One region of the Nonomuraea sp. NPDC003214 genome, then DNA from elsewhere that is predicted to be linked to it. Evidence: riboswitches for the same ligand, from Rfam matches in the RefSeq annotation. Region 1 holds a riboswitch; the other holds the start of a gene.
What was found. Region 1 has a riboswitch for S-adenosylmethionine ahead of ACWDXC_RS28265 (aminotransferase class V-fold PLP-dependent enzyme). Riboswitches for the same ligand answer to the same signal wherever they lie in the genome.
Positions count from the first base shown of each region.

Region 2: another riboswitch for S-adenosylmethionine. It lies ahead of thrC (threonine synthase); the one in region 1 lies ahead of ACWDXC_RS28265 (aminotransferase class V-fold PLP-dependent enzyme).

Region 1 covers NZ_JBSFSX010000009.1:71,273-76,019, reverse strand. The annotation lists gene ACWDXC_RS28275 (cytochrome P450) at 1-939, opposite strand, end outside; gene ACWDXC_RS28270 (TerC family protein) at 939-1,655, opposite strand; SAM riboswitch class IV at 1,773-1,888, shown strand; gene ACWDXC_RS28265 (aminotransferase class V-fold PLP-dependent enzyme) at 1,932-3,221, shown strand; gene ACWDXC_RS28260 (DoxX family protein) at 3,225-3,977, opposite strand; gene ACWDXC_RS28255 (NADH-quinone oxidoreductase subunit D) at 4,079-4,747, shown strand, end outside.
Region 2 covers NZ_JBSFSX010000014.1:28,172-32,918, forward strand. The annotation lists gene ACWDXC_RS35725 (alpha,alpha-trehalose-phosphate synthase (UDP-forming)) at 1-1,238, opposite strand, end outside; gene ACWDXC_RS35730 (RNA polymerase sigma factor) at 1,305-1,859, shown strand; SAM riboswitch class I at 1,945-2,085, shown strand; gene thrC (threonine synthase) at 2,099-3,328, shown strand; gene ACWDXC_RS35740 (MoaD/ThiS family protein) at 3,353-3,628, shown strand; gene ACWDXC_RS35745 (cold-shock protein) at 3,876-4,076, shown strand; gene groL (chaperonin GroEL) at 4,371-4,747, shown strand, end outside.

The DNA.
Region 1 (4,747 bases):
GCCGAACAGCAGCGCCACCTCCACGCCGCGCGGGATGGCGACGCCGCCGACCTCGATGTCCTCCAGCACCCAGCGCTCGAACATCTGCAGCGGCGTGTCCCAGCGCATCAGCTCCTCGACGGCCGTCGGCAGCAGCGAGCGGTCGGCGCGCAGCCGCGCCAGCTCGCCCGGGTTGCGGAACAGCGACCACCAGCCGTTGCCCGTCACGTTCACCGTGGCCTCGTGACCGGCGTTGAGCAGCAGCACGCAGGTGCCGACCAGCTCGTCCTCGGTCAGCTCGTCGATCGCCGCGAGCGCGCTGATCAGGTCGTCGCCGGGCCGCTCCTTGCGCTCGCGGGCCAGCTCCTTCAGATACGCCGCGAACTCCGACGCCGCCCTGACGGCGGTGTGCTGCGCCTGCTCCGACGGGTTCAGCTCGTACATCCCGCAGATGTCGGCCGACCAGGGGCGCAGCAGGTGGCGGTCGGCGTCGGGGATGCCGAGCATCTCGGCGATCACCGTCACCGGCAGCGGCTCGGCCACCTCGGCGATCAGGTCACCGCCGCCCCGCTCCACGTACGCGTCGACCAGGCCCTCGGCGATCGCCCGCACCCGGGGGCGCAGCGACTCGACCATGCGGGGCGTGAACGCCTTGGAGACGAGGCGGCGCAGCCGGGTGTGCACCGGCGGCTCCACGTCGAGCATGCCGGCGCGGATCACCCGCCAGAACGGCTCCTGGAACTCCGGCTCGGGCTCCTTGCCGAACTCCTCGTGCGTCGCCACGTGCAGGTACGACCTGCCCAGGCGGCGATCCCTGAGCAGGGCGTTCACGTCGGCGTGCCGGGCGACCAGCCACTGGCCGGTCGGCTCGAAGAAGCTCACCGGCGCCTCGCGCCTCAGCTCGGCGTAGACGCCGTACGGGTGAGCGACGAAATCCGGATTCCACGGGTCAAAGCGCACTATTCAATACTAGAAGCTTTCGCCCGCCTGCTCCTCACCCGGATGTTGAGCAGCTCCACGATGACCGAGAACGCCATCGCGAAGTAGATGTAGCCCTTCGGGATGTGCTGGTCCAGCCCCTCGGCGATGAGCACCACACCGATCAGCACCAGGAACGCCAGCGCCAGCATCTTGATGCTCGGATGCGTGTCGACGAACCGGCTGATCGGCCCGGAGGCGAACAGCATCACCAGCACCGCCACGACCACCGCCGCGATCATCACGCCGAGCTCGTCCACCATGCCGACCGCGGTGATCACCGAGTCGAGCGAGAACACCACGTCCAGCACCATGATCTGCGCGATCACCGAGGCGAACGACGCCGCGACGGCCTTCTTGCCGTCCTTCTCGCCCACGTCCATCGTGTGGCCGATCTCGGTGACGCTCTTGGCGAGCAGGAACAGCCCGCCCAGCAGCAGGATCAGGTCCCGTCCCGATATCTCCTGCCCCAGCACCTCGAACAGCGGCTCCGTGAGCCGCACCACCCACGACAGGGCCAGCAGCAGGAGCAGCCGGCTGATCAGGGCCGCCGCCAGGCCGAGCACCCGCGCCCTGTCCCGCTGCTCCGGCGGCAGCTTTCCTGCCAGGATGGAAATGAAGATGATGTTGTCGATGCCCAGCACGATCTCCAGGGCCACAAGGGTGAAGAACCCTATCCAGATCTGGGGATCTGCCACCCAGTCCAACATCGATTACCTCCTGCTATCGGGGGATGTCGAGGAAGCAACGAGTCAACGGGCCGATAAGTTCGCGGTTGCGTTTTACGGGTGGGTGTCGGTTATAGTGCCGACGTAGGTCATGAGTGCCAGCGCCAAGCCCCGGCTCGCTGGCCGGCAACCCTCGCGTCCGCGGCGGGGTGCCCCGGGTGAAGACCTGGTCCGTCACGAGGTGTGGCGGGCAAGCGCGGGCTCACTGGCTGCTCCAGGGGTCCGATGACCCCGAGGAGGTTCGCCGTGTCCACCCTGACGATCTTCAACGCCGCCCGCACCACCGCCGCCGAGAAGCCGGCCCCCGTCCAGCAGGCCCGCGCCATCCCCGCCGTCGTCGGCGCCGACCTGGAAGTGCCGGTCAAGGGCGGCAAGCTCGTCGGCTACGCCAACCTCGACTACGCGGCCAGCGCCCCCTGTCTGGAGCCGGTCAGCGCCGCCGTCGCCGCCGCGCTCCCGGCCTACTCCAGCGTCCACCGCGGCGCGGGCTACGCCTCCCAGCTCACCACCGCCCGCTACGAGCAGGCCCGCCACACCGTACGGGCCTTCGTCGGCGCCCGCACCGACGACGCCGTCATCTTCACCCGCAACACCACCGACGCCACGAACCTGCTGGCCGGCTGCCTGCCCGAGGGCACCACCGTGGTCGTCTTCGACACCGAGCACCACGCCTCGCTGCTGCCCTGGCCTGACGCCGTGCGGCTGGCCCCGCCCGCCTTCCCCGGCGAGGCCGTGCGCGCCGCCGACGACGCGCTGGCCGCGATCGACGGGCCCAAGCTGCTCGTCGTCACCGCCGCCTCCAACGTCACCGGCGAGCTGTGGCCCATCGCCGCGCTGGCCCACATCGCGCACCGGCACGGCGCCCGCATCCTCGTCGACGCCGCCCAGCTCGTGCCCCACCGGCCGGTCAACCTGACCGCGCTCGACCTCGACTACGTGGCCTTCTCCGGCCACAAGCTGTACGCGCCGTTCGGCGCCGGCGTGCTGGTCGGCCGGCGCGACTGGCTGTCGGCGGGCACGCCGTACCTGAAGGGCGGCGGCGCGGTGCGCTCGGTCGGGGAGAGCACCGAGTGGCACGACGACGCCGAGCCCCGGCACGAGGCCGGGACCCCGAACGTGCTCGGCGCGATCGCGCTGGCCGCCGCCTGCGACGCCCTCACCGCCACCGGCTGGACGCCGCTGCTGCGCGAGGAGGAGCGGCTGATCGCCCGGCTGCGCGCCGGCCTCGCCGGCATCGAGGGCGTACGGGAGCTGTCGCTGTGGGGGCCGGAGCACCCGCGCGTGGGCATCGTGTCGTTCACCGTCGACGGCTACAGCGCGCGCGAGGTCGCCGAGGCGCTGTCGAGCGAGTACGGCATCGGCGTGCGGGACGGGAAGTTCTGCGCCCACCCGTTCGTCCGGCACCTGCTCGGCACCGCCGACGGCGGCTGCGAGGACGACACGGCCTCGGCGGTGCGCGCCTCCATCGGCATCGGCACCACCCAGGAGCACGTCGACCGGCTGGTCGGCGCGCTGCGTGACCTGGTCAGCCGCTAGGTCTCAGCGGTTCGGCGGCTTCGGGCGCGTCGGCTGGTCGTTCACCACCGCGTCCACGTCGCGCATGTCCTCCTCGCTCAGCCCGCCCGGCCGGTGCTCGGCCGGGTGCGGACGCTCGGCGGGCTCGGCGGCCTGCGTGCGGTCGTAGCCGGCCGCCTGCGTGCGGTCGTACTCGCTCGCCTGCGTGCGGTCGTAGTCAGCCGCCTGCGTGCGCTCGTGCTCGGCGGGCTGCCGGGGCACCGAGTGCCGTTCGTCCGGGTAGGCGGCCTTCGTGTCGGGCGCCGGCCGGTCCACGGTCGTCGTGGCGCCCGCCGCGGCGTCCCGCTCGGCCGCCCGCCGCTCGGCCCGGCGCCTGTACACGGCGCCGAGAATCCCGTCGAGGCCGAAGCGTCCCCCGCCCAGCGCCAGGAACAGCAGCGACGCCGCGCCGAGCGCTCCGACGAGCTCCCAGCCGCCCTGCTGGACGAAGATGCCGTTCGGCGCGTGCACGAACACAGCCGCGCCGATCATGCCGATGAGCAGCACCAGCGCGGCCGGCCGCACCAGCAGGCCGAGGATCAGCAGGATGCCGCCGACCGTCTCGGCCACCGTGACGAACGCGGCGGCGAGCTGCGGCATCGGCACGCCCGACTCGGCGAACATGCCGCTCGTGGCGCCCAGCCCGGCCTGCCATTTCTGCAGCCCGTGCGCCAGGAAGATGACGCCGATCACCACCCGTGCGATCAGGGCGGCGATGTCGAACACAACCCTTTTCATGGTCTTTTCTCCCCCGTTTCCAGTACTCATCCCCCTGGCTGGACCAGCGATGCACCCCCATACCGTTCCTTGACCGACCCGCCGGTGGCAGCATGGGCCGTATGACGGAACGCGTGGTCGGAATCGGTGCCGGGGCCAAGGAGCTGGCCACCGAGGACATGATCCTGAATATCGGGCCGCAGCACCCGTCGACTCACGGAGTTCTGCGCCTGCGGCTCACTCTTGACGGTGAGCGCATCTCCGGCGCCGAGCCGATCATCGGCTACATGCACCGGGGCGCGGAGAAACTGTTCGAGGTGCGCGACTACCGGCAGATCATCGTGCTGGCCAACCGGCACGACTGGCTGTCGGCGTTCGCCAACGAGCTCGGCGTGGTCCTGGCCGCCGAACGCATGCTCGGCATGGAGCCGCCCGTCCGCGCCGTCTGGGCGCGCACGCTGCTGGCCGAGCTCAACCGGGTGCTCAACCACCTGATGTTCCTCGGCTCGTACCCGCTGGAGCTGGGCGCGATGACGCCCATCTTCTACGCCTTCGACGAGCGCGAACGCATCCAGGCCGTCATGGAGGAGATCTCCGGGGGGCGCATGCACTACATGTTCAACCGCGTCGGCGGCCTCAAGGAGGACCTGCCGCTCGGCTGGCTCGACCGGGTCGCCCAGGCCGTCGCCGACACCCGCCGCCGCGTCCCCGACATCGAGAACCTCATCCACGGCAACGAGATCTTCCAGGCCCGCACCAAGGGCGTCGGCGTGCTCTCCCGCGAGCAGATC
Region 2 (4,747 bases), on a different contig from region 1:
GCCGCGCCCGCCTCCCGCGACAGCACCAGCGCGCAGCGCGGCGACAGCACCGGGCCCTCCTTGGCCACCAGGTTCATGCCGTCGCGGATCGGATTGACCAGCAGCACGTCGGCCATCCTGTAGGCGGCCAGCGAGCGCGGGTAGTCGTCGTTGACGTTGAGGATCAGCGGGTCCCAGTCCTCGGTGGCGTAGGCGTCCTCGATCTCCTGCGCGCAGCGCTGCACCGAGGCGGTGTACTCGCGGTATTCGGGCAGGTCGTGGCGGCTCGGGTAGGCGAACGCCAGGTGCACCACCCGGCCGTGCCACTCCGGATGCGCGTCCAGGAACTCGCGGTAGGCGAGCAGACCGCGCACGATGTTCTTCGACAGCTCCGTGCGGTCGATGCGGACGATCAGCCTGCGGTCGCCGACCTGCTCGCGCAGCGCGGCCATGTGCGACTCGACGTCGGGCTCCCCGGCCCGCGCCCACAGCGCCTTGCCGTCGACGCCCAGCCCGTGGACGCCGATCCGGGTGACGCGCCCCTCGTGCGTGACCGTACGGGCCGCGCCGTCGACCTCGGCGCCGAGCAGGACCGCGCAGCAGTCCATGAACGCCTCCGCCCACCGCCCGGTGAGGAACCCGGCGTGATCGGCGCCCAGGATGCCCTCCAGGACTTCGCGGGCCACCTCGTCGGGCAGCAGCGCGAAGTATTCGGGCGGCGCCCACGGCGTGTGGCTGAAGTGCGCGATGCGCAGGTCGGGCCGCTCGGCCCGGAGCATCGCCGGGGTCAGCGTCAGGTGGTAGTCCTGCACCATCACCCGCGCCCCGTGGCCCGCCTCCTCGGCCAGCGCCAGCGCGAACGCGCCGTTGTAGTCGCGGTAGGACTCCCAGTCGCGCTGGAACCTGGTGCCGAACACCGGCGCGTTGGGGATGTCGTAGAGCAGGTGGTTGACGAACCAGAGCGTCGAGTTGGCGATCGAGTTGTAGGCGCGGTGGAAGGTGGCCGGCGCGATGTCGAGCATCCGCAGCGCCCCGGTGTCGTAGCCCGCCTGGTCGAGCCGGCCGCCGGGGGCCTGCCGCACCGCGCTGCGGTCGCCGTCGGACAGCGCCGCGCATACCCACAGCACGCCCGCGTCCCGGGCGACTCCGGACAACCCCGACACCAGACCGCCGCCGCCGCGTCTCATTGTCAGCTCGCCGTCGTCGGAGACGGTGAACGAGACCGGGCCTCTGTTGGAGGCGAGCAGGACGCTGTTCATCGACGCTCCCAGGAGTTACGACGAGGAGATGTCACGGAGGTGTCTCCCGACCTTAGGATCCCAGCTATGGCGCTAGATGAGGCAACCGAAGAACTCGCCCGCTCGGCCGCCGTAGGAGATCATCGCGCACTCGGCGAGCTCCTGCGCCGGATCGAGCCGGACGTGCTGCGGCACTGCGCCCGCATCCTGCCCTACCACCAGGACGCGGAGGAGGCGGCTCAGGACACCCTGCTGGCCGTCGCCCGCAACATCGGGCGGTTCGAGGGGCGCGCCAGGTTCAGCACGTGGCTGCACATCGTGACCGCCAACTGCGCGCGGACCACGTACCGGTCGCTGAAGCGCAGGGCGGCGGAGCAGAGCTCCGACGAGCTGCCTATGCAGAAGCCCGACGTGCGGCGGGTCAGCGTGATCGCCGGGTCGCGGCTCGACCTGCTCGACGCGATGGAGGCGCTGGAGGCCGACAAGCCCGACCTGGCGCAGGCCCTGGTGCTGCGCGACATCGTCCAGCTCGACTACAGCGAGGTGGCCGAGCAGCTCAACATCCCGCTCGGCACGGCCAAGTCGCGCATCCACCAGGCCCGCAAATACGTGCAGGCGGCGCTCGGCGAAGACTATCGGTGAGACCGGTTGTCTCGCGAAGTGAGACGACTGGTCAGTTCGCGGCTCGGATTGGGTAGAGTCCGAGTCAGCAACTCCAACTGAATATTGCTCATCCAGAGGGGTGGAGGGACCGGCCCTGCGAAGCCCCGGCAACCCTCCCGGCTTGTGACTCGCGACCTGCGAGGCCGACCGGGACAGGGTGCCAATTCCGGTCCGTGGTCAGGGTGGCCGCGGACGAAGATGAGGGAAGGCCTCGCTTCATGTCGCTCGACTTCGGTCCCGCCGTCGCTCTCTCCTGCCGCGAGTGCGGCACCCGCTACCCGCTGGGCCCCAGCTTCGCCTGTCTGGAGTGTTTCGGGCCGCTCGAGGCGGCCTACTCCTTCGGGAACGTGACCCGCGCCGACATCGAGTCGGGCCCGGCCAACATCTGGCGCTACCGCTCGCTGCTGCCGGTGCCGGTCGACGTCGCGTCCAAGCCCAACATGAACCCCGGCTGGACCAAGCTCGTCAAGGCGGGCAACCTGGGCCGGGCGCTGGGCATCAAGTCCCTGTACGTCAAGGACGACTCGGGCAACCCCACCCACTCCTTCAAGGACCGGGTGGTGGCCATCGCCGTCGAGGCGGCCCGCAACTTCGGCTTCCACACGCTGTCGTGCTCCTCCACCGGCAACCTGGCCGGCGCGGTGACGGCCGCCGCCGCCAGGGCCGGCCTGGAGGCCTGCGTGTTCATCCCCGCCGACCTGGAGCAGGCGAAGATCGCCATGGCCCGGGTGTTCGGCGGCAAGCTGATCGGCATCGACGGCACCTACGACGAGGTCAACCGGTTCTGCTCGGAGCTCATCGGCGACCCGCTGGGCGACAAGTGGGGATTCGTCAACGTCAACCTGCGGCCCTACTACGCCGAGGGCTCCAAGACGCTCGCGTACGAGATCGCCGAGCAGCTCGGCTGGAAGCTGCCCGAGCAGATCGTCATCCCGATCGCCTCCGGCTCCCAGCTCACCAAGATCGACAAGGGTTTCAAGGAGCTCATCCAGCTCGGCCTGGTCGAGGACAGCCCGTACAAGGTGTTCGGGGCGCAGGCGCTCGGCTGCTCGCCGGTCTCGGCCGCCTACAAGGCCGGCCACGACGTCGTCCAGCCGGTCAAGCCCGACACCATCGCCAAGTCGCTGGCCATCGGCAACCCCGCCGACGGCCCCTACGTGCTCGACATCGCGCGCCGCACCGGCGGGGCGGTGGAGGACGTCACGGACGCCGAGATCGTCGCCGCGATCAAGCTGCTGGCCTCGACCGAGGGCATCTTCGCCGAGACGGCCGGCGGTGTGACCGTCGGCGTGCTGAAGAAGCTCGTCGAGACGGGCCAGCTCGACCCCGAGGCCGAAACCGTGGTGCTCAACACCGGTGACGGGCTCAAGACGCTCGACGCGGTCACCGACGTCACCCCCACGGCCGTGATCCGGCCCTCTCTCGACGCGTTCCGCGCGACTGTCTGACAACCAGGAAAGGCGAGATTTACCATGAGCGTTTCTGTGCGGATTCCCACCATCCTGCGCACCTACACCGGCGGTAACGCGGAGGTGAGTGGAGAGGGCGCAACGCTGCGTGACGTGCTTGCCAAGCTCGACTCCGACTACCCGGGCATCGGCGCGCGCATTCTTGATGAATCGGGCAAGATTCGTCGTTTTGTCAACGTTTACGTTGGCGAAGAGGATGTCCGTTTCGCCGAGGGGCTCGACACTCCCGCCCCTGAGGGCACTCAGATCTCCATCATCCCGGCGGTCGCGGGCGGCTGAGAACCCCCCGATCTCCAGAACGACCCTCTAGAAGGCGCCCCATGCGGGCGCCTTCTCTTTTGTGAAATACAAGGTTGAACCAGTTAGCGTGAGGTGAAATACCCGATTTGCCGATTGACTCTGTTGCCAAACGCCTTCCCACAGGTATGGTCGAGTGCGATCGTACGGCTGATATCCATTAGTCAGGCGATTGTAGGTCTCGCGGAGGAATGGGCGGGATCTATGAGCCCAGTAAGAGGAGTCGGAAGTGGCGCAGGGCACCGTCAAGTGGTTCAACGCGGACAAGGGCTACGGCTTCATCGCGGTAGACGGTGGTAAGGATGTATTCGTCCATTACTCGGCAATCTTGATGGACGGGTATCGGTCTCTCGAGCAGGGCCAACGGGTCGAGTTCGAGATCACGCAGGGCCAGAAGGGACCGCAGGCGGAGTCCGTCCGCTCGGTCTGACGTGGTGAGCACCGGCGGCTCGCACGTCAGCGCAGTACGTGCGAACCGCCACCTCTCGTCCCCTCACGTACGGCGGGCTCACGGGCCCGCCGTACCGACGTGACCTGGGGTGGGGTGCTGTCGGCTTGCACTCGACCGGGTAGAGTGCTAAACAATTCGTTGGCACTCTCTGTCGCAGAGTGCCAACCCTGGGATCGAGACGATGGGGTCCGCCGAAGGAGCTGCGGGCCCACATGCCGTCGCGGGCGTCGGCTCGATCGCAGCAGCCACCCTGTGTCTGGGAGGTCTAGCCTTATGGCAGCCAAGATGATCGCGTTTGACGAGGACGCCCGGCGCGGTCTCGAGCGCGGTATGAACCAGCTCGCCGACGCCGTCAAGGTGACCCTGGGGCCCAAGGGCCGCAACGTCGTGCTGGAGAAGAAGTGGGGCGCCCCCACGATCACCAACGACGGTGTCTCCATCGCCAAGGAGATCGAGCTCGAGGACCCGTGGGAGAAGATCGGCGCCGAGCTGGTCAAGGAAGTCGCCAAGAAGACGGACGACGTCGCGGGCGACGGCACCACCACCGCCACCGTGCTCGCCCAGGCGCTCGTCCGTGAGGGCCTGCGCAACGTGGCCGCCGGCGCGAACCCGATGGCTCTGAAGAAGGGCATCGAGTCCGCGGTCGAGCG